3 regions of the Actinoplanes sp. NPDC051388 genome follow, and region 1 is predicted to be linked to each of the others. Evidence: riboswitches for the same ligand, from Rfam matches in the RefSeq annotation. Region 1 holds a riboswitch; each other region holds the start of a gene.
What was found. Region 1 has a riboswitch for cyclic di-AMP ahead of ACZ6TI_RS15780 (C40 family peptidase). Riboswitches for the same ligand answer to the same signal wherever they lie in the genome.
Positions count from the first base shown of each region.

Region 1 (6,329 bases):
CCAGCGGCAGCGTCAGCACTGTGATCAGCGCCGACGAAGGGTCGACCAGGGCCATCGCGATCACCACCAGCGGGGGCAGCGCCACGGCCAGGATCAGCGCGGGCAGATAGCCGGAGAACCACGGCCGCACCGCTTCCAGGCCGGTGGTCAGGGCGGCGATCAGACGGCCGCTGCCATAGCGGGCGACCCACGCCGGGCCGCGTCGCACCGCGGCGGCCAGGGTCTGGCGCCGGAGCGAGTCGGTGACCCGGGCGGCGGTGCGCTGGGCGACCACCTGCTCGGCCCAGGCGAGCACCGCCCGGACCGGATAGACCAGCGCCAGCACGGCGATGCCGGTGCCGCGGTTGCCGGTGACCACGGCGGTCAGACCGAGCGCCAGGAGGAGTGCGCCGCCGGCCTGAGCCGCGCCGATCAACGCCAGGCCGGCGGTGCCGCCGCGGGCGTGCCTCAGCAGCCGAGGGTCGACCGGGCCTTTCACGACGGCACCCGTTCGCTGGCCACCCGGCGGCGGAACACCCAATAGGAATAGGCCTGATAGGCCAGCACCCCGGGCAGCACCACCAGCCCGGCCACGGTGAGCAGGCGCAGCGTCGACGGGGTCGCGGCCGCCGAGTCGCGGGTCAGCGACCACGCCGCGTTCAGTGTGCTCGGCAGCACCACGTCGCCGTGCACGGTCAGCACGGTGGCGACCGCGGCGGCGACGCCGATGGCCGTACCGGAGAATGCCGTTGTCTCCTTGCCCGAGCGAGCCAGGAACGCGACGCCGAGCGCGAGCACCCCGGCGGCGAGGAAGGCGCGGCTGTCGAAGGCGGCGCCGGCGGCGAACGCGCCGGCCGCCAGCACCGTGCCGGAGAGCACCGAGGCGTGGCGGGCGCGGACGCGGATCGGGCCGGTGGTGCGCAACGCCAGGAACGTCGCGCCCAGCAGGACCGCGGCGGCCAGCGCGAACAATGCGCCGACGCCGGACTCCCACTGAAGAACAGGCGACAGGCTGCGGCTGAGACCCGTACCGGTCACCGTGCCGGCGGCGTCCAGCGCCAGCCCGCGCACGAAGACCGTGAGGACCGCGCCCCACAGCATCACCACCAGCGCCGAGCTGACCGCCAGGGCCAGTTCGCAGCCGCGCCGCCAGCGCGGGCCGGACCCCTTGCCGCGGAACTCCAGCGCCACCCCGCGGATCGCGAGCAGCAGCAGGATCGCGGCCATCGGCAGGTAGAGGCCGGAGAGCAGGGATGCATACCACGGTGGGAAGGCGGCGAACGTGACGCCGATCGCGGCCACCAGCCAGACCTCGTTGCCGTCCCAGAACGGGCCGATGGTGCGGATCGCGGCGCCGCGCTCGTGGTCGTCGCGGCCCAGCAGCGGGCCGAGCACGCCGACGCCGAAGTCGAAGCCCTCGAGCACGAAGTAGAGCACCCAGGCCAGGACGACCAGCCCGAACCAGAAGGTCACCACGGGAAGACTCCTCAGTAGACGGTGGCGGATTCGGTGACGTTCGGCGAATCCGAAGGGATGAGTTCAGATCGGGCCACGTGCCGGATCAGGCGCAGCCACAGCACGGCCAGGACGCCGTAGACCACCGTGAACCCGATCAGCGACGCGATCACCTCGGCGCTGGTCAGCCCGGGCGAGATGCCGTCCCCGACCTTGGAGATGCCGAACGCCAGCCACGGCTGCCGGGCCGTCTCGGTGAAGATCCAGCCGAGCGAGTTCGCCGCGGTGGGCAGCAGCGGGATCAGCGGCAGCCAGCGCAGCAGCAGCCGGTGCGGGGTGCGGCCCTTGCGGCTGGTCCAGAGATGGAGCAGCGCGACCGCGGCGGCCAGCATGCCGATCCCGATCATCAGCCGGAACGACCAGAAGGCGACCGGAATCATCGGCACATAGCTGCCTGGTCCATATTCCGAGGTGTAAAGAGCCTGGAGATCGTCGATGCCCTGCACGGTGTCGCCGGGGGAGCCCTTGGCCAGGATCGACAGCAGCCACGGGATCTCCAGGCTGAACCACGGCCGGCCGCCGTCCAGCCCGCCGACCGCGAACACCGAGAACGGCGCGCCCGTCGTGGTCTCGTAGAGCGCCTCGGCGGCGGCCATCTTCATCGGCTGGACCTCGGTGATGACCTTGCCGAGGTGGTCGCCGGTGAGCGCGGTGAGCGCGCCGCCGGCGAGGGTGAGCCACGCGCCGAGCCGGGCATAGGTGCGGAAGATCAAGGAAGCGTGCCGCTGCCAGACGCCGATGGCGAGAATCAAGGCCCCGCCGACCATCACCGCACCGGCGAGCGTGTGCGGAAAGGCGGCCAGGTTCACCTTGTTCGTCAACAGCTCGGCGAAGGACGTGAGATGCGCGCGCCCGGTGGCCGGGTCGAGCTCGTACGCCACCGGGTTCTGCATGAACGAGTTGGCCGCCAGGATGATGAACGCGGACAGCACCGTGCCGATCGCCACGATCACGATGGTCGCCAGGTGCACCATGCGGGGCAGCCGGTCCCAGCCGAAATACCAGAGCGCCAGGAACGTGGCCTCGAGGAAGAACGCGAGCATCCCCTCGATCGCCAGGGTCGGGCCGAACACGTCGCCGTAGAAGCGGGCGAACGCGCTCCACCCCATGCCGAACTGGAATTCCTGCACCAGCCCGGTCACCACCCCCACGGCGAACGTGACGATCAGCAACTTCCCGGTCAGCTTGGTCAACCGCAAGAACCGATCCTCACGGGTACGCAGCCACGCGATCTGCAGTCCGGCCGCGATCGCCGCCAGGCTGATCGACAGCGGCACGAAGAAGTAGTGGTAGATCGTGACGACGGCGAACTGCAGCCGGGTCAGGTCCAGCACGTCCATGGAAGACTCCTCTACGACGTCCTGTAGTAGATACTACGACGAGTAGTACTACGTCGTGCAGTAGGATGGCTCACATGGCGCTGGGAGACCTGGAACGTGAGGTCATGACGCAGTTGTGGGAGGCCGGCGGGCCGCTGACCGTGCGCGAGGTGCACGAGCGCCTGAGCGGCCGCGACCTGGCCTACACGACGGTGATGACGGTGCTCGACCGGCTGGCCAAGAAGTCCGTGGTGACCCGCGAGCGGGACGGCCGCGCCTTTCGTTACCTGCCCGCGCAGACCCGCGAGCAGATGACCGCGGCGCTGATGCTGGACGCGCTCGGCGACACCCCCGACCAGGACGCGGCCCTGGCGTACTTCGTGGGCCAGCTCTCGCCCGACGCCCTGGCGGCGGCGATCGAGGCGGCCCGGCAGAAGTGACCGCCCTGCTCCTGGGCGCGCTCGGGCTGACGCTGTCGCTGGTCGTGCCCGGGGTGCTGGCCGGCGCCCGCTGGCCGGACCGGGCGCCCGCCGCCGCCGTGCTGCTCTGGCAGGCGATCACCCTGGCCGGCGTGCTGTGCGCGCTGGGCGTGGTGCTGGCCGGCCCGGAGGAGCTGATCCGCGCCGCCGGCAGCGGCCGCCGGGCGGCCACCGTCGCGCTGATCGGCGCCCTGGCGGTGGCCGCGGTGATCGTGCTGCGGCTGCTGGTGTCGCTGGCCGGCGTGATGTGGCGATCCCGGGCCCGCCGCGCCCGGCACCGCCTGCTGGTGGATCTGCTGGACACCGCGGAGAAGCGCCACGGCCTGGACGTCGAGGGCCTGCGGGTGCTCGACGGCGCACAGCCGCTGGCCTACTGCGTGGCCGGCCGCTCGCCGCGGGTGGTGCTCACCGGCGGCGCCCTGGACGTGCTGGACGACGCTCAGGTGGCCGCGGTGATCGCGCACGAGCAGGCGCACCTGCGGCACCGGCACGAGCTGGTCCGCGAGTCGTTCACCGCGTTCTACCGGGCGGTGCCGCGGCCGCTGCGATCGCGGGCGCCGCTGGACGCCGTACACCTGTTGTTGGAGATGGTCGCCGACGACGCCGCCACCGACCGCGAGGGCGCCGCGCCGGTGGCCGGCGCGCTCGCCAGGCTGAGCGACGAAGGCGCGGGGGAGGACCGCCGCCGGCGCCTCGACCGGCTGGCCGCGCCGCACCCCCGATCGGCCGCGCTGACCCTGCTCGTGGTGGCCGCCGCAGTCGCGTTGCTGGTCCTGCCGACGGTCGTCGTGGTGGTCCCGTGGCTCAGTGCCGCGGTCAACCGCTGGCCACTGTGAGTGACACCGGGCGGCCGCGTTTCCGATCAACCGCAACCCGGGTACGGTGGTCCGCGGCTCGGCAGTCCCCCGTCGTCCACACCGGCCGACCTGACGGGCCACCGCCTAATCACGCTCCGTGCGTGCATCGGGGACCCGAGCAGTTGGGGTGAAGCCGCAGAGTCTGCGGCCGCGAGCGCTTCCCTCGCGAACCCGTCAGCTAACCCGGTCGGCGGCTGAGGGAAGAAAGGGATCCGCCCCCACGTGCGCCGCCTGCTTGTCGTTCTCGCCGCCGCCGCGGCCGTCATCGTCGCGCCGGTCGCCCCGGTCCACGCCGAGCCCACGCCGTCCGGCGTCGAGGCCCAGATCGACGCCGAGTGGAACAAGCTCGAGCCGGTCATCGAGCAGTACAACAACGTGCACAACAAGCTGATCGCCAACCGCCGCAACCTGGCCGCCATCCAGAAGCGGCTGACCCCGCTCGAGATCGAGGTCAACGTCGCCATGGCGCAGGTGCGCGGGATGGCCGCGGACGCGTACATGCAGGGGTCGCCCAGCGCGATGCGCGCCATGATCATGACCGGGACCACCACCGGCCTCACCGACAAGCTGATGTTCCTGGACCAGTACGCGAAGCACCAGCGCGCCGAGGTCAAGGACGTCGCCGAGCTGCGCGACAAGCTCAGCGGGGACAAGCGCGACCTGGACACGCTGACCCAGACCCTGGCCACCCAGGACGCCGGGCTGGCCCGCAGCAAGGCCGGCATCGAGAAGAAAATCGGCGAGCTGCAGAAGCTCCGGATCAAGGCCTATGGCAGCAGCGCCGACGACGGGGCGTTCCGCACCGGCCCGTGCCCGGTCACCTACACCCGGGACAAGGGCGGGCGGGCCGCGCAGAAGGCCTGTGACCTGATCGGCAAGCCGTACATCTTCGGCGCCGAGGGACCGGGCGGCTACGACTGCTCCGGGCTCACCAAGACCGCCTGGGCCAGCGTGGGGGTGCACCTCGAGCACTACACCCGCGACCAGTGGGGCGAGGGCCGGGCCGTCACCAGGGCCGAGCTGAAACCCGGCGACCTGGTGTTCTACTACCCGGGCAGCCTGCATCACGTGGCCATCTACATCGGCGGCGGCGAGGTCGTGCACGCGCCGCACACCGGTGACCACGTGCGCATGGCGACCATCGACCGCGGCCCGATCGCCGGCTACCGCCGACCGGGCTGAGAGACCTCAGGGCTGCAGCCAGGGCGCTTCGAGGTTGTCCTCGACGTAGAGCTGGAAGCCGTTGCGGGCGCGGCGCTTCGAGCGGTACATCGCCGCGTCCGCGTGCCGCAGCATGGTCTTCGCGTCGCTGCCGCCCGGGAAGGCGATCGCCACGCCGACGCTGCAACCGACGTCGAGCCGCAGGCCGGCCACCGACCGGTGCTGGTCGATGCCCTCGATGATGCGCTGCGCCACGGCCATCGCCTCGTCCGCGCCGCCGACCCGGCTCAGCACCACGCCGAACTCGTCGCCGCCCAGCCGGCCCACGGTGTCGGTGTCCCGCACGGTCCCGCGCACCACCTCCGCGATGGTGTGCAGCAGCTGGTCGCCGACGTCGTGCCCGTACGTGTCGTTGACCTGTTTGAAGCCGTCCAGGTCCAGGAAGAGCATCCCGACCGGGTACTGGTAGCGGGTGCCCTGGGCCAGCGCGCGCTCGAGGTCGCGGGTCAGCGTCGGCCCGTTCGCCAGCCCGGTCAGGCTGTCATGCGCGGCGGCGTACGCGATCCGGTCCTGCACCGCCCGCCGCTCGGTGATGTCCCGGTGGTGGCCGACGACCGCGTGCACCTCGGGGTGGGCGAGCATGTTGCGCAGAATCACCTCGTGCCAGTGCCAGCCGCCGTCCGCGTGCCGGTAGCGCATCTCGGCGGCGTGCTCGGTGGTGCCGTCGCCGGCCAGCACCCGCTCGTGCAGCTCGGCATCCGCCAGCACGTCGTCCGGGTGCACGTACTCGCGTAGGCGGTGGCCCACCACGTCGTTCGGGAACCAGCCCATCACCTGGGCGATCGCCTGGCTCACGTAGGTCACCGTGCCGTTCGCCTCGGACATCGTGACCACCTCCGAGCCGTCCCGCAGCAGCGCCCGGAAGCGCTCCTCGCTGGCCCGCAACGCGCCCTCGGCCCGCTCCCGCATCTCGGTGGAGTGCCCGATCACCCGGGCCGTGGTCAGCGTGCCCAGGGCGA
Region 1 is NZ_JBVJIP010000005.1:339,167-345,495, reverse strand. It holds gene cydC (thiol reductant ABC exporter subunit CydC) at 1-478, opposite strand, end outside; gene cydB (cytochrome d ubiquinol oxidase subunit II) at 475-1,455, opposite strand; gene ACZ6TI_RS15795 (cytochrome ubiquinol oxidase subunit I) at 1,467-2,834, opposite strand; gene ACZ6TI_RS15790 (BlaI/MecI/CopY family transcriptional regulator) at 2,909-3,253, shown strand; gene ACZ6TI_RS15785 (M56 family metallopeptidase) at 3,250-4,128, shown strand; cyclic di-AMP (ydaO/yuaA leader) riboswitch at 4,221-4,357, shown strand; gene ACZ6TI_RS15780 (C40 family peptidase) at 4,372-5,331, shown strand; gene ACZ6TI_RS15775 (diguanylate cyclase domain-containing protein) at 5,338-6,329, opposite strand, start outside.

Region 2 (6,329 bases), on a different contig from region 1:
AGGCGCTGCATCCGCCCGCCGGCCTTGGCGCCCAGCGCGCCCCGCCCGGCCCAGCGGCCCGCGTAGTAGGTGGCGATCGCGGCGATCACCGCGGCGGCCAGGGCGGTCGCCGCGCCGACGCCGGCGCCGAGCAGCGCGCCGCAGGCCAGCGTGATCGCCGTGCGGGGGACGAGCACCGAGAGCAGCAGCCCGCCGACCACTGCGATGGCGACCGCGGCGGCGGGGCCGAGCGCGACCACCGCGTCCGCGATGTCGCGCAGCGGCAGCACCGAGGCCGCCACGGCGAGGCCGCCGACCACGAGGCCGAGGACGCCGAAGCGGATCAGGCGGCGACGCAGAGTGATCTTGGGGGCGGTGGGAAGAATTGCCAGGGGAGCCGTTTCGGCAACCTGAGGGTCCGCGAGCAGAAGGCCCCGCGGGGCGATCAGGGTGTCAGTCATAAAGGCTTGCACTCCTGGTTCGTCTTGGGATTAGAGCAGGTCAGGCGCTTGCTGCCGCGAGTCTCTCGGTTCTCAGCCGGTCGGCCCACGTGTCGTCAACGGGGGCAAGACTATCCGCGCCGGTGGCCCATCGCAGGAGCAGGTCGGCTACATCTGGGTTGCGGGCCAGCGCCGGACCGTGGCTGTACGTGCCGAGGATCTTGCCGTGCCAGGCCCCCTCGGTCTGCCCGTCGTTGCCGATCCCGGCGGTCACGCGGGCCAGCGGCGCGACGCCCGATCCCAGGTGGGTGCGGCCGCCGTGGTTCTCGAAACCGGTCAGCGGCGGCAGCCCGAGCCGCGGGTCGATGTCGCCGCGCAGCTCGCCGACCGCCCGGGTCTCGCCCCGGTCCGAGGTCAGGTCGAGCAGGCCGAGGCCCTGAACTTTCGCCCCCTTGGCGAAGAAGGAGTGACCGAAAAGCTGGTAACCGGCGCAGATGGCCAGCACCGCGGCGCCCTGACCGACCGCCCGGTGCACGCCGCCGTCGGCGATCAGCCGCTGCGCCGCCAGCGCCTGCGGCCCGTCCTCGCCGCCACCGATCAGGTATATGTCGGCGGACGAGGGCATCGGCTGGTCGGAACGGACCTCGAGGGTCTGCGCCGGGATGCCGCGCAGGGCCGCCCGGTGCGCCAGGATCAGCATGTTGCCGCGGTCGCCGTACGTCGACAGCAGGTCCGGATAGATCCACACGATCCGGAGCGTGCTTTCAGTTGACACGGTCCAACTCCGCTCGGATGTCCTGGAATGCGGTGTAGTTCGCGATCACTTCGAGCCGCCCGGGCGGGGTTTCTCGGATCGCCTCGTCGAAGGTCTTAACGTGCCGGAACGGGACACGGTTCACCTCGAGCCGGACGGCCAGGTCGTACGCCCGGTCGCCGGTGATCAGCACGGGCCGGCCGCGCAGCGGGGAGAAGTCGACGTCATAGAGCCAGGACGTGTCGAAGCCGTCGGGGTCGCGCGCGTTGATGGAGAGCAGCGTCGGCGCCACGTCGGCCATGTCGAACGCCTCGAGCCAGCTCGCCGGGTTCTTGGCCAGCAGCAGCCGGATGTTGCGGCCGTCCCGGTCGACCTGCGCATAACGCCCGGCCACCGAGGTGACCGCGGCCAGGCGGGGCACACCCTCTATCGCGCGGACGCCGAACTCGGCGGCGGTGGCCAGCGCGGCGGCCGCGTTGCCCAGGTTGACCGTGCCGGGCAGCTGCAGCTTGACCAGGTGCCAGTCGCCGTTCGGGTCGACCACGCCGTCGTCCTCGACGACCCACTGCGCGTCCGGCCGGCGCAGCGGGCACCCCGTGCACCACCAGTCACCGTTGGCCCGCTCGATGGCGGAGCCGCACTCGGGGCAGACCCAGGAGTCGTCGTGCCAGCGCTGGCCGGCGCTGAACCAGGTGACGTGCGGGCTGGCGATCGCGCCCCAGACCACCATCGGGTCGTCCGCGTTGGCGATCACCCTGATGTCGGGGTGGCCGGCCAGCGCGGTCCGCCACATCTGCGCCATCATCGCGACCTCTTTGGCCCGGTCGAGCTGATCGCGGCTCAGGTTGAGCAGCGCGACCGCGCGCGGGGTGGTCTCGTCGATCACCCGAGCCAGGTAGTGCTCGTCCACCTCGAGCACCGCGAACGGCGTGGCGCCGGCCTTGGCCAGCGCCGACGTGTGCCCGGTGGGCATGTTGGCGCCGAACGAGTTGGTCGCCACCGGGCCCAGCACTCCCAGCGCCGCGGCGGTCAGCCGCGTCGTCGTGGTCTTGCCGTTGGTGCCCGAGACCAAGGCGATGGCACGCCCGTTGGCCAGGTTGCGCAGCAGGTCCGGGTCGATCTTCAGACCGATCCAGCCGCCGATCACCGAGCCGTCGCCGCGGCCCGCGGCGCGCGAGAGCGCGGCCGCCGTCCGCGAGACGGAACTCGCCACCTTGGCCCGCAGGGGCATCTTCCCGTCCGTCACGGTCGCGACAGTACCGGAAACGGACACCACGTCGAGTTGCCTCCAGGCGCCTCGGACGAACGGCCGGACGGAAACCGGCAGATGGGGCGGCTGATGAGATGAATGGTGGAGCCTTAACCCGTTCGTGATAGGGGCATCACACTTTATTTATGTGTTCTGATTCACTAGTCGACTTCGACAATCGGTAATGGCTTCGATGCGCAGTGCGTCGGCATTTTTCTCTGGACGATCACAAACCGGACACGCGTCGATGTGCCAATTACTCTGGGTCACTAATCACGCTCAGCGACCGTACGAAAAATCCGGTAGCAAGGTCTCGCCGGTGAGCGACCGCTCGCCGTTCGTGCGGATCCGGATCACGCCGAGCCCTGCCCCGGTCCGGTCCCGCGACCCGAGTAAGCGAAAGACCGAACATAGGCAGTGGGGGGCAGGGACGGGGGACCCATTTCCGGTCTCGCGAAGGTCGCCGCGAACCCGCGGTGATTCCTTCAGGCCTTGGGGTGAAGCCGCTAACGCGGCCGGGCAACCTTCCCGCCCGAACCCGACAGCTAACCTCGCAGGCGTGCCGGAGGGATATCTCTACCGTGCACGGAAGCAGTTCGAGCCGAGGTCGCCGCATCGGCACCGGCAGCATCGCACTGTCCCTGGGTCTCAGCCTCTGCGCCGGTCTGCTCGTGGCCGGCCAGCCCGCGGCTGCCGCTCCCGTCGCCGCCTCCACGTCGGTCGTGACGGCCGCCGCCGCGTTGCCCGCGGCGAAGGTGACCCAGAGCGTGAACACGCGGACCATCTCCTACGGCTCGACCGTGCGAGTGACCGCGAAGGTGATCAACCCGAAGACCGGCAAGGTCGTCACCACCGGAAAGGTCCGCCTCCAGGCGTACCGCAAGGGGTGGAAGACCTGGCAGACGAAGAGCCTGTCCAAGTCCGGCACGGTCACCTTCACCAGCAAGCCGCTCGTCACCGGCACCTACCGCACCGTGTTCCTCGGTGGCGGCGGGACGAAGGCCGGCGGCAGCAACTACATCAAGGTGACGGTCAAGGCGAGTGGCACGAAGGTGCTCGCCGAGGCCGCGAAGCACAAGGGCGCGCTGTACAAGTACGGCGCCGCGGGCCCGAAGCGCTTCGACTGCTCGGGGTTCACGCTCTACGTCTACAAGAAGACGACCGGGCGGAAGCTGCCGCACAAGGCGAACTCGCAGCAGAAGTACGGCAAGTCGGTCAGCAAGGGCGGCAAGAAGCCCGGTGACCTGATCATCTTCCGGTCCGGGTCGTACGGCTACCACGCCGCGGTCTACGCCGGCGGTGGCAAGATCTGGGACTCGCCGCACTCCGGCGCCCGGGTCTCCAAGCGCAAGATGATCGGCAGCAACTACGTGGTGCGCCGCCTCGTCTGAGGAGCGGCACCCGCCAGGTAGGTAGGACAGTGGGCGGGGCGTGATCCGGGATTCCCGGGTCGCGCCCCGCCACTGTCATTTCTCCTCTACTTCGCTCCCCGGATCCCTCCACAGCCCTCCCCGACGCCATTTCGGGCAGGGTTTCGTGCCCGGCTAGGCGCGATGTCGGGTTTAGGACCGCCGATCGAGGCGCAACTCCCTCCACTTCTCCTCCACGTCTCTGAGCTGCGCATTCATCCGCGAATCAATTTCAAGGACGGCGTCATTCCGGTTGCGAGTGGAGGGAAGTGGAGTAGAGTGGAGTGCAGTGGCAGGGGGGACCTGCCGGCCCGGAGTCGACTCGGCGGACCGCGAAACCGCCGGGCAAGGGCGTAGGGGGGTGGCCGATGTTTCTCGGCACGCATACCCCACGCCTGGACGAAAAGGGGCGGCTGATCCTTCCGGCGAAGTTCCGGGATGAGTTGGCGGGGGGTGTCGTGATCACCAAGGGGCAGGAGCGTTGCCTGTACGTGTTCCCGATGCCGGAGTTCCAGCGCATCGCGGGGCAGTTGCGCGAGCAGCCGGTCACGCACAAAGCCGCCCGGGCCTACAGCCGGGTGTTCTTCGCCAGCGCGCACGACGAGGTCCCGGACAAGCAGGGGCGGGTCACCATCCCGTCGCACCTGCGGGAGTACGCGACCCTCGAGCGTGAGCTGGTGGTGATCGGGGCCAGCACTCGAGTGGAGATCTGGGACAAGCAGGCGTGGGAGGACTACCTCTCGGCGAGTGAGGACGACTTCGCCGACATCGAGGAGGGGGTGCTGCCCGGCGGACTGTGATGGCGTCGCTGCCGTCCGTACTGCGAGATCTCCACCCGCTTGAGTTCCTGGCACCTCTTCCCCGGTGCCAGGCGCGACGCCCCGGCAGTGGGCACGAGCGGATGGGGATCTGGCGGTACGGATTCGACGTCCGGTCGGACCACCGGGTGACGCAATTCAGCCTGGCGACTGGGGGTCGACGTGGGGGAGCTTCGTGGCACGCACGTGCCAGTGCTGCTCGAGCGCTGTCTCGAGCTGCTCGCTCCCGCGCTGGAGCTCCCGTCTGCTGAGCCAACACGCGGCGGAAAACACCAGATTGAAAACCGGATACACGTCGACTTCACTCTCGGTCTCGGCGGTCACGCCGAGGCGGTGCTCGAGCGGTTCCCGGCCGCGGTCCTGATCGGACTCGACCGTGATCAGGAGGCGCTCGCGCACAGCCGCCGGCGACTGGCCCGCTTCGCGGACCGGGTGCACCTGGTGCACGCGGTCTACGACGAGCTGCCGTCGGTGCTCGACGACCTGGGCCACCGGGATTTCCACAGTGGCCTGTTCGACCTAGGCGTGTCGTCGCTGCAACTGGACGAGCCCGACCGGGGGTTCGCCTATGCGCAGGACGCGCCGCTGGACATGCGGATGGACCAGTCACGGGGGAGCACGGCCGAGGAGGTCGTGAACGGCTATCAGCCGGGCGACCTGGTCCGGGTGCTGCGGACGTACGGCGAGGAGAAGTTCGCCTCGCGGATCGTCTCGGCCATCGTCCGCGAGCGGGAGAAGGGACGGATCACGTCCACCGCCCGCCTCGCGGAGCTGGTCAAGGACGCGATCCCGGCCGCCGCGCGACGAACGGGTGGAAATCCCGCGAAAAGAACCTTTCAGGCGTTACGTATTGAGGTAAATGGCGAACTCGCCGCACTCGAGTCCGCGGTGCCGTCTGCTTTAGAGCTTTTGGCACCGGGCGGGCGACTTGTGGTGATGAGCTACCAATCGTTGGAAGACCGGATCGTCAAGCGCGCCATCGCCGCGAGGGTGCGCAGCACCGGGCCGATCGACCTGCCGGTCGAGCTGCCCGGGACTTCTCCGACGCATCGCCTGCTGACGAAGGGGTCGGAGCAGGCGACCGCGGCGGAGGTGGAGGAGAACCCGCGAGCGGCCTCGGTGAGGCTGCGGGCGGTGCAGCGCATCTAGCACGACCCGGCACGCGAAGCCGCCGCGAACGGCCTCGCATGTCGACAACGCACGGGGGACAAGGGCGGTTACGCCCGGGGGAACACAGGAGGGGGAGGGGCAATGAGCGAGCGGACGTACGCGCCGCGGTCGGGGGGCCGGACCGCGGAGACGCACACCACCCAGACGCTGCGCCGCACGGGAGCCGACGCCCGGGGGGCGCGCCGGAATCAGACCGTCACGGAGGCTCCGATCGACGGGACGGCCGCGCTGCGGCTGGACACCGCCGTGGCCGAGCCGCTGCGGACCGAGCGGACCGCGCCGCCGCGGCTGCGGGTGGCACCGCCGGCGCCGATCCGGGCGCCGCGGGCTCCGTTCATCGCGGTGGTCATCGCGATCGTGGTCGCCGGGGTGCTGGGCATCCTGCTGATCAACACGAAGACGATGGAGAACTCGTTCGAGCTCAGCAAGCTGCAGGACGAGCAGACCGCGCTGGACAAGCGGCAGCAGCAGCTGGAGAACCAGCTGGCGGCCTACGAGAGCGTGGGCAAC
Region 2 is NZ_JBVJIP010000008.1:95,198-101,526, reverse strand. It holds gene ACZ6TI_RS21175 (TVP38/TMEM64 family protein) at 1-440, opposite strand, end outside; gene ACZ6TI_RS21170 (type 1 glutamine amidotransferase) at 481-1,194, opposite strand; gene ACZ6TI_RS21165 (MurT ligase domain-containing protein) at 1,184-2,404, opposite strand; cyclic di-AMP (ydaO/yuaA leader) riboswitch at 2,815-2,997, shown strand; gene ACZ6TI_RS21160 (C40 family peptidase) at 3,004-3,813, shown strand; gene mraZ (division/cell wall cluster transcriptional repressor MraZ) at 4,200-4,631, shown strand; gene rsmH (16S rRNA (cytosine(1402)-N(4))-methyltransferase RsmH) at 4,812-5,798, shown strand; partial or broken gene ftsL (cell division protein FtsL) at 5,901-6,329, shown strand, end outside.
Region 2: it holds a riboswitch for cyclic di-AMP, as region 1 does, so the genes downstream of both, ACZ6TI_RS21160 (C40 family peptidase) here and ACZ6TI_RS15780 (C40 family peptidase) in region 1, are expected to answer to the same signal.

Region 3 (6,329 bases), on a different contig from region 1:
AGGTGCGGTCGTGATGCCCGTCGCTGTGGCGGATGAGGGGTCGATGGTGTCATGAAGCGGGCGAAGGGTATGCGTGTGTCAACGCATCCAACGCCGGGTGCGGCTCCGAATGACTATGTGAGGGCGTTCCTCAGTAAGTATGCATCGGGCTCTCAGCCAGCGCTCAGACACTCGTGACACTTTCGATCCACCAGCCGGAATCACTGCGGGACGCCATCTGTTGTGGATGTAGCAGTTCGGCAATGGCTAGAACTGCGGACGTTACGGGGAGGGACTGATGGACGCAGGTATCGCCCGTAACAGGGTTAGTGAAGGCAATGAGGGGACCGTGGAGAGCGTGGAGAAGAACACCGTGATGCGGACCGATGAGGTTGCCGAGGAGCGCGACCTCGTTGGAGTGTACCTGCACGAAATCTCCCGGACGCCACTGTTGGACGCGGCCCGAGAGGTCGAACTCTCGAAGGCCATCGAAGCCGGCCTCTACGCCGAGCACCTGCTCGAAGAGGGCGAGGTCCGGCGGGGTGTCAGCCAGGAGGAGTTCGAGCGGCTGGTCACCGACGGGAAGCGCGCGAAGGACCTGTTCATCCGCGCCAACCTGCGGCTGGTCGTTTCGATCGCACGGCGTTACGTGCGATCCGGCATGCCGATGCTCGACTTGATTCAAGAGGGCAACACCGGCCTCGTCCGCGCCGTCGAGAAGTTCGACTACGAGCGCGGCTACAAGTTCTCGACGTACGCGACGTGGTGGATCCGTCAGGCGATCAGCCGGGCCATCGCGCAGCAGGAGCGCACCGTGCGCTTGCCCGTGCACCTGGTCGAGGACGTCAACCGGATGCGCAACGTCACCCGCCAGCTCGTTCGTGAGCTCGGCGCCGACCCGGAGCCGGCGCAGATCGCCAAGGCGCTGGGCGTGACGGTGGAGCGCGTCACCGAGCTCACCCGCTGGGCGCAGGACACGGTCTCGCTGGACACCCCGGTGGGCGACGACGGTGACACCAACCTCGGCGACCTGGTGGCCGACAGCGACGCCCCGTCGCCCGAGGAGATCGTGCTGACCGCACTGGAGCGGTCACGCATCGAGGGTCTGCTCAACCACCTGGACGACCGGTCGGCCGGCATCATGCGGGCGCGTTACGGGCTCGAGGACGGCCGGGAGCACTCGCTCACCGAGGTCGCCTCGCGGTTCTCGCTCTCCCGTGAGCGGATCCGCCAGCTGGAGATCCAGGCGCTGGGCCGGCTGCGTGAGCTGGCTCGGGCCGAGGGCCTGCAGGCCGCCTGATTCGGGTACGCGAAAAGGGCCGGTTCCCCGCGAGGGGAACCGGCCCTTTCGTTGTGCTCGTGGCCGGTTACTTGACCCGGCCGTACCCGGTCGGAGACATCACGGTGATCGAACGTTTCTTCACCGGCTCGCCGGCATGGGAGGCGTCGATCATCATGCCGCCGCCGACATAGAGCCCGACGTGCCCGCCGTTGCGGAAGAACACCAGGTCGCCCGGTTTCAGGTCGCCCTTGCTGATCGGAGTCGTCGCGCCGATCTGCGCGGAAGCCTTGTGCGGCAGCGACTTGCCCGCCGCACGCCAGGCCGCGGAGGTCAGGCCGGAGCAGTCGTAGCCGTTCGGGCCGTCGGCGCCGTACTTGTACATGACGCCGATCGCGTTGTAGGCGAACGAGACCGCCTTGCCCGCGGAACCGGCGATGTTCGGGATCGTGCCGGTGTACTTGCTGCCCGACGACGTCGCCTTGCCGTATGCCGCGGTGCGCATGGCGTACAGCTTCTTGAGGTCGTTCTCGATCTTCTTCTTGCGCTTGCTGAGCTCGTTCAGCTGAGCGGTCTGCTTGGTCTGCAGCGTCTTCAGGGCGGCCTGACGGGCGTCGTAGTCCTGCGTCGTCGCCGTGAAGTCGTTGATCTTGCGCTGCCGGTCACGGGTCATCTGCTCGATGACGCTCATCCGGTCGAGCAGGTTGCCGGGGCCGTTGAGCACGACGTTCACCGTGCCGATGTCGCCCTGCTTGTAGGCGGTCGCGGCGATCTCACCCATCTCGGCCGTGGCGACCTTGAGCGCCTCTTTGGCCGGACCGAGCGACTGCGTCAGCTTGAGCTGATCGCTCTTGGTCTTCGCGATGGTGATCTTCATGCCGTTGAACGACTCGACCACGTCCTCGAGATCGTCCGACGCCTTCTGGATCTGCTTGGTGAGCTCAGCCTTCGACGGCTCCGCGTGCGCGGCCGTCGCAGTGGTCCCGGTGATGGCCAGCGCCAGTGTGGCGACGGCGAGCGTCCGGAACCTCAAACGGGCGTGTGACAACGCTATGAGGCCTTTCTTCCGCCTGGCCGCCTACCGGGTTAGCTGACGGGTTCGGACGGAAGATGGTCCTACCGCTCGGGGGAGCGGATTCACCCCAGTTACCTGGTTCCCCGGCTCACCGGCTGTCCACTCCGCGGGCCCGATGGGGATGTGGGCCTCGGCGCGGTCGGCCGGATTGACTCGGCGGCGCTGGGCCGGCGCCACCGGAGGGTTGTGGCTGCAGACCGGACCAACCGCATCAACTTATCGGCGAATCTTAGAATTACAAGTTTTCTAAGAGTGACTTATGCCAATGGCAATGAGATGCGCACCAGTCCGTGTGTTTACGCTTTCAGAGCGTGACCTTCGGTGCCGGAATCGGACTTATCGGAATTGCCGCGAGCCCATTGATGTGACACTTTCCGCTCGGCCCAGAAGGACAGGAACGGGATCGTGCCGGCGAGCATGATCAGCAGCATCTGGGTGAGCGGCCACTGCAGGCGGCGGCCCAGGTCGAAGGTGGCCAGCACATAGAGGATGAAGAGGAAGCCGTGCGCCGGGCCGACGCCGGCGACCACGGCGTCGTTGTCGGCCAGGTATTTCAGCGGCATGCCCACCACGACCAGGAGGATCAGGACCACGCCGACGATCCAGGCGATGATCCGGTAGCGGGTGAGAGCTCCCTGCACTGTTCCTCGTCCTTATCTCTTGCTCTTGCCCGGGTAGTCGCCCGGCCTGGCGCCGGGATGGGTGGCCAGCCAGGCGAGGTAATCGTTGTAGGCGGTCAGCTCCGGATCGTCGGCATCGTCCCCGGCGGCGGGGCGGGCCGGCACCCGGATGGGGCGGCCGACCGTAACAGGCGAACCTGGCCGCCTTTCCACCTCTGGGGCGGGCGTGTCCTGCGGCTTCCCGTGGCGCTCGAGCTTGACCTCGCGCCACCACAGGAAGACGACGAAGCCCGCGAAGACCGGCCACTGGAACGCGTAACCCCAGCTGAGAGCGTTGCCCTCGGTGGCGCGCGTGTATTGCCACCAGCCGAGGCCGAGGAACGCCGGCACGAGGACGAGCGCGGCCACGTGGCGCGCTATCCAGGCCGGGGTCCACAGCCCTTTCATGCCTGTCAGCGTAGCCGTGGCGGTTTGGGCCCGGCCTGGGCGGGCATGGCTGTGCGGACCCGATCAGGAGGCCGAGATGACTGATCCCGAGTTCGTGGTGCAGGAGACCGGCATCGATCCGGCCGGTCTCGGCGACGACGACCTGCTGCGCGAGCTGCACAGCCTGCACCGGACGCGGCTGGACACCTTGCGCTTTGGCCCGGACGCGGCGCTGTCCAACCATCTGCGCCGGACAGCGGAGCTGGAGACGGAGTATCTGAGCCGGCACCCCGGGCGGGAGATCGATCCGTCCCGGTTGACGCAGGACTTCTAAGGGGGGCCGTCCTGGTCCAGACCGTCCCAGCCCTCGGGGCTCTCGGTCTCGGCCTGGTCGCGGTCGCCGCTGACGTCCGCGTCGACGGTGGTGTCCTCGTGCTCGTTGGCGAAGTCGACATCCGTGTCGTCCGAGTCGAAGGCCTCTAAGTGCTCCTGCTGGGTCATGCCGGAGCACCTACCCGGCGATCTTCGGCGCAAACGATGTGTGTGGTCTGCGTCACAACCGGTCATGGAATCATCGGGGCCGACCGACAGTTGAGAGCAGATGTCGGTGCGTCCACTGTCCCCGGGCCTCACCCTTTGCCTTCACGGAATACCAGTCCGGCTGGAGCCGTGTTGTGCCTTTCGCCGCGAGGCGACATGCGCACCGACATCCGCGCCGCCTTCGGGATTCCCGGGGGCGGCGCACTGCTTTGGGTCTTCGCTCCTGGGAGTCGCCACTCCGGGCTTCGGGTCTTCGCTCTTGGGAGTGGCCACTCCCGGTTTTTGGGTCTTCGCTCTTGGGAGTGGCCACTCCCGGTTTTTGGGTCTTCGCTCTTGGGAGCGGCCACTCCCGGTTTTGGGTCTTTGGCTCTTGGGAGTGGCCACTCACGCAGGTGGAGGCGAGCGCCAGCGAGCTGACCCTCGACGGGAGTGACGGTCTGGACCACCCACCCCGCTGCGACCCGGGTTTGATCTTGATGTTTTTCCGACAGATGTGCGGGTAACGGTGATCTTCATGGATGACTCACGGGCGGAGCAGCGGGCGGCGGAACTGTTGCCGGAGGAGTTGGCGGCGGGCAGTGCCGACCCGGAAGCGCAGGCCGAGGCCATTCTGGCGGAGTCGGACGAGCGCGAGGACGATCTCGGCCTGGCGCGCGAACACCGCACCTCGGACCAGACGGTCACACCCATCGAAGGCACCCGGTAGGGGCACAAAACTTTCGGGTACGGCGGCGGCGTGGCAGGATCCGTCGCGTGCCTGACCCACGACGGAGCGGCGGGCGAGTCGTCCCGCGGCGAGTTCCGCAGGGGAGCGGCGCGTCCGCACCCAACCAGACACGTCGCACGGTCCCGACGCGCGTGCCTGGACAGGGCAACACCGGTGCCACGAACGCGGCGCCGGCCCACTACACCGAGACGGAACACCCCATCACCGGCCAAGTAGCACTTCCCACCGAACCGCCGCACCAGCTCGAGGTGGCCGGACTCCTGCATGAGCTGTCCGCCCGCCTGCTCGCCACCGACGATGTGACGCAGGCGCTGGACCGGCTGGCGGTGTTCACGGCCGGCGCGGTGCCCGGCGCGGTCCGGTGCTCGGTCGTGCTGATCACCGAGGGCGAGCCGCTCACGCTGACCGCTTCCGGCGGCGACGGGCGTGCGGTGGACGACTGCCAGTACGAGACCGGGCAGGGCCCCGGCATGGAGGCCGCGCGCACCCGCACGATGGTGACGACGCAGGACCTGACCGCGGACCCACGCTGGCCGGCTCTGGCAGACTGTGCGCGGGCCGACGGGGTGTTCGCGGTGGCCTCGATTCCGCTGGACGTGCGGCGCGAGTCGGTCGGGGCGTTGAGCGTGTTCGTGCGGGAGCCGCACGGGATCGGGCCGGAGCTGCTGCTCAGCGCGATGGCGATCGTGAACCAGGCGGAGATCCTGCTGGGGGAGTTGTCCCGGCGGGCGGCGCTGAGCCAGGGGGCTACGGTCGACCGGGCCATCGGGGTGATCATCGCGCAGCGGGGGTGTGGGGTGCGCGAGGCGTATGACGTGCTGCAGGAGACGGCGCAGCGGCTTGGCATGGATCGGCAGTTGGTGGCGGAGAGGCTGATCGCGGCGGCGGCGCGGACGCGGCAGCCGGGCCACTAGCCGGTCTTTCCCGCCTCTTGGCTCGCGTCAGCCGACGTGCTGGACCACCTCGAACTCGAGGAGGCTGGCGCCGCTGGCTACCGGGCGGCCGCGGTTGCCGGCGTGGGCCTCGCGGCCGGTGGACTCCGACCAGGCCTGGTAGTGCTCTTCCGTCTCCCAGCGCGTGTAGACGAAGTAGCGGGTCTCGCCGCCTACGGGACGCAGGAGCTCGAAGGCCAGGAAGCCCGGCGCGTTCTCGACCGCGCCTTGTCGTGCGGCGAAACGGCGCTCCAGCTCGGGGCCGGCGCCTTCGGGCACATCGATCGCGTTGATCTTCACAACCGCCATGCAGCCAACGCTACGCGAAGCCGAACCGTCCACCGCGGCGCACACGACCTAACGCCTCTCGTCTCGCGGCCTCGCGGCTCGCGTGGCGTTGCGGGTCGCGCGACGTGAGCATGACGAAGGGGATGCCAGTCGGCCGGCATCCCCCTCTCGCGCTTTGGTGGTCGTCAGCGGGGTGGGCCGCCGTCCTTGCCGACGGTGACCGGGTCCGTTGCCGCGCCGTGGGTGCCCGCGTTGGGACCCGCACCGACCTCGCCGGGCACGCCGTCGGCGTTTTCGGCTGCCAGCAGGTCGTCGGCCCGCTGTTGCTGGGCCGAGCGCTGCGCCAGCGGGATCTCCGGCAGGAAGAAGACCACGATCAGGCCGATCACCATCACGGCGAGGGCCATCAGGAAGACGACCTGGATGCCGTCGGAGAAGCCGACCTTGAAGGGGTGCGCCACCA
Region 3 is NZ_JBVJIP010000012.1:216,105-222,433, forward strand. It holds gene ACZ6TI_RS28810 (sigma-70 family RNA polymerase sigma factor) at 278-1,279, shown strand; gene ACZ6TI_RS28815 (C40 family peptidase) at 1,347-2,291, opposite strand; cyclic di-AMP (ydaO/yuaA leader) riboswitch at 2,319-2,452, opposite strand; gene ACZ6TI_RS28820 (DUF3817 domain-containing protein) at 2,630-2,974, opposite strand; gene ACZ6TI_RS28825 (hypothetical protein) at 2,987-3,400, opposite strand; gene ACZ6TI_RS28830 (DUF6158 family protein) at 3,477-3,713, shown strand; gene ACZ6TI_RS28835 (hypothetical protein) at 3,710-3,880, opposite strand; gene ACZ6TI_RS28840 (hypothetical protein) at 4,434-4,625, shown strand; gene ACZ6TI_RS28845 (ANTAR domain-containing protein) at 4,778-5,560, shown strand; gene ACZ6TI_RS28850 (antibiotic biosynthesis monooxygenase family protein) at 5,588-5,887, opposite strand; gene ACZ6TI_RS28855 (MDR family MFS transporter) at 6,052-6,329, opposite strand, start outside.
Region 3: it holds a riboswitch for cyclic di-AMP, as region 1 does, so the genes downstream of both, ACZ6TI_RS28815 (C40 family peptidase) here and ACZ6TI_RS15780 (C40 family peptidase) in region 1, are expected to answer to the same signal.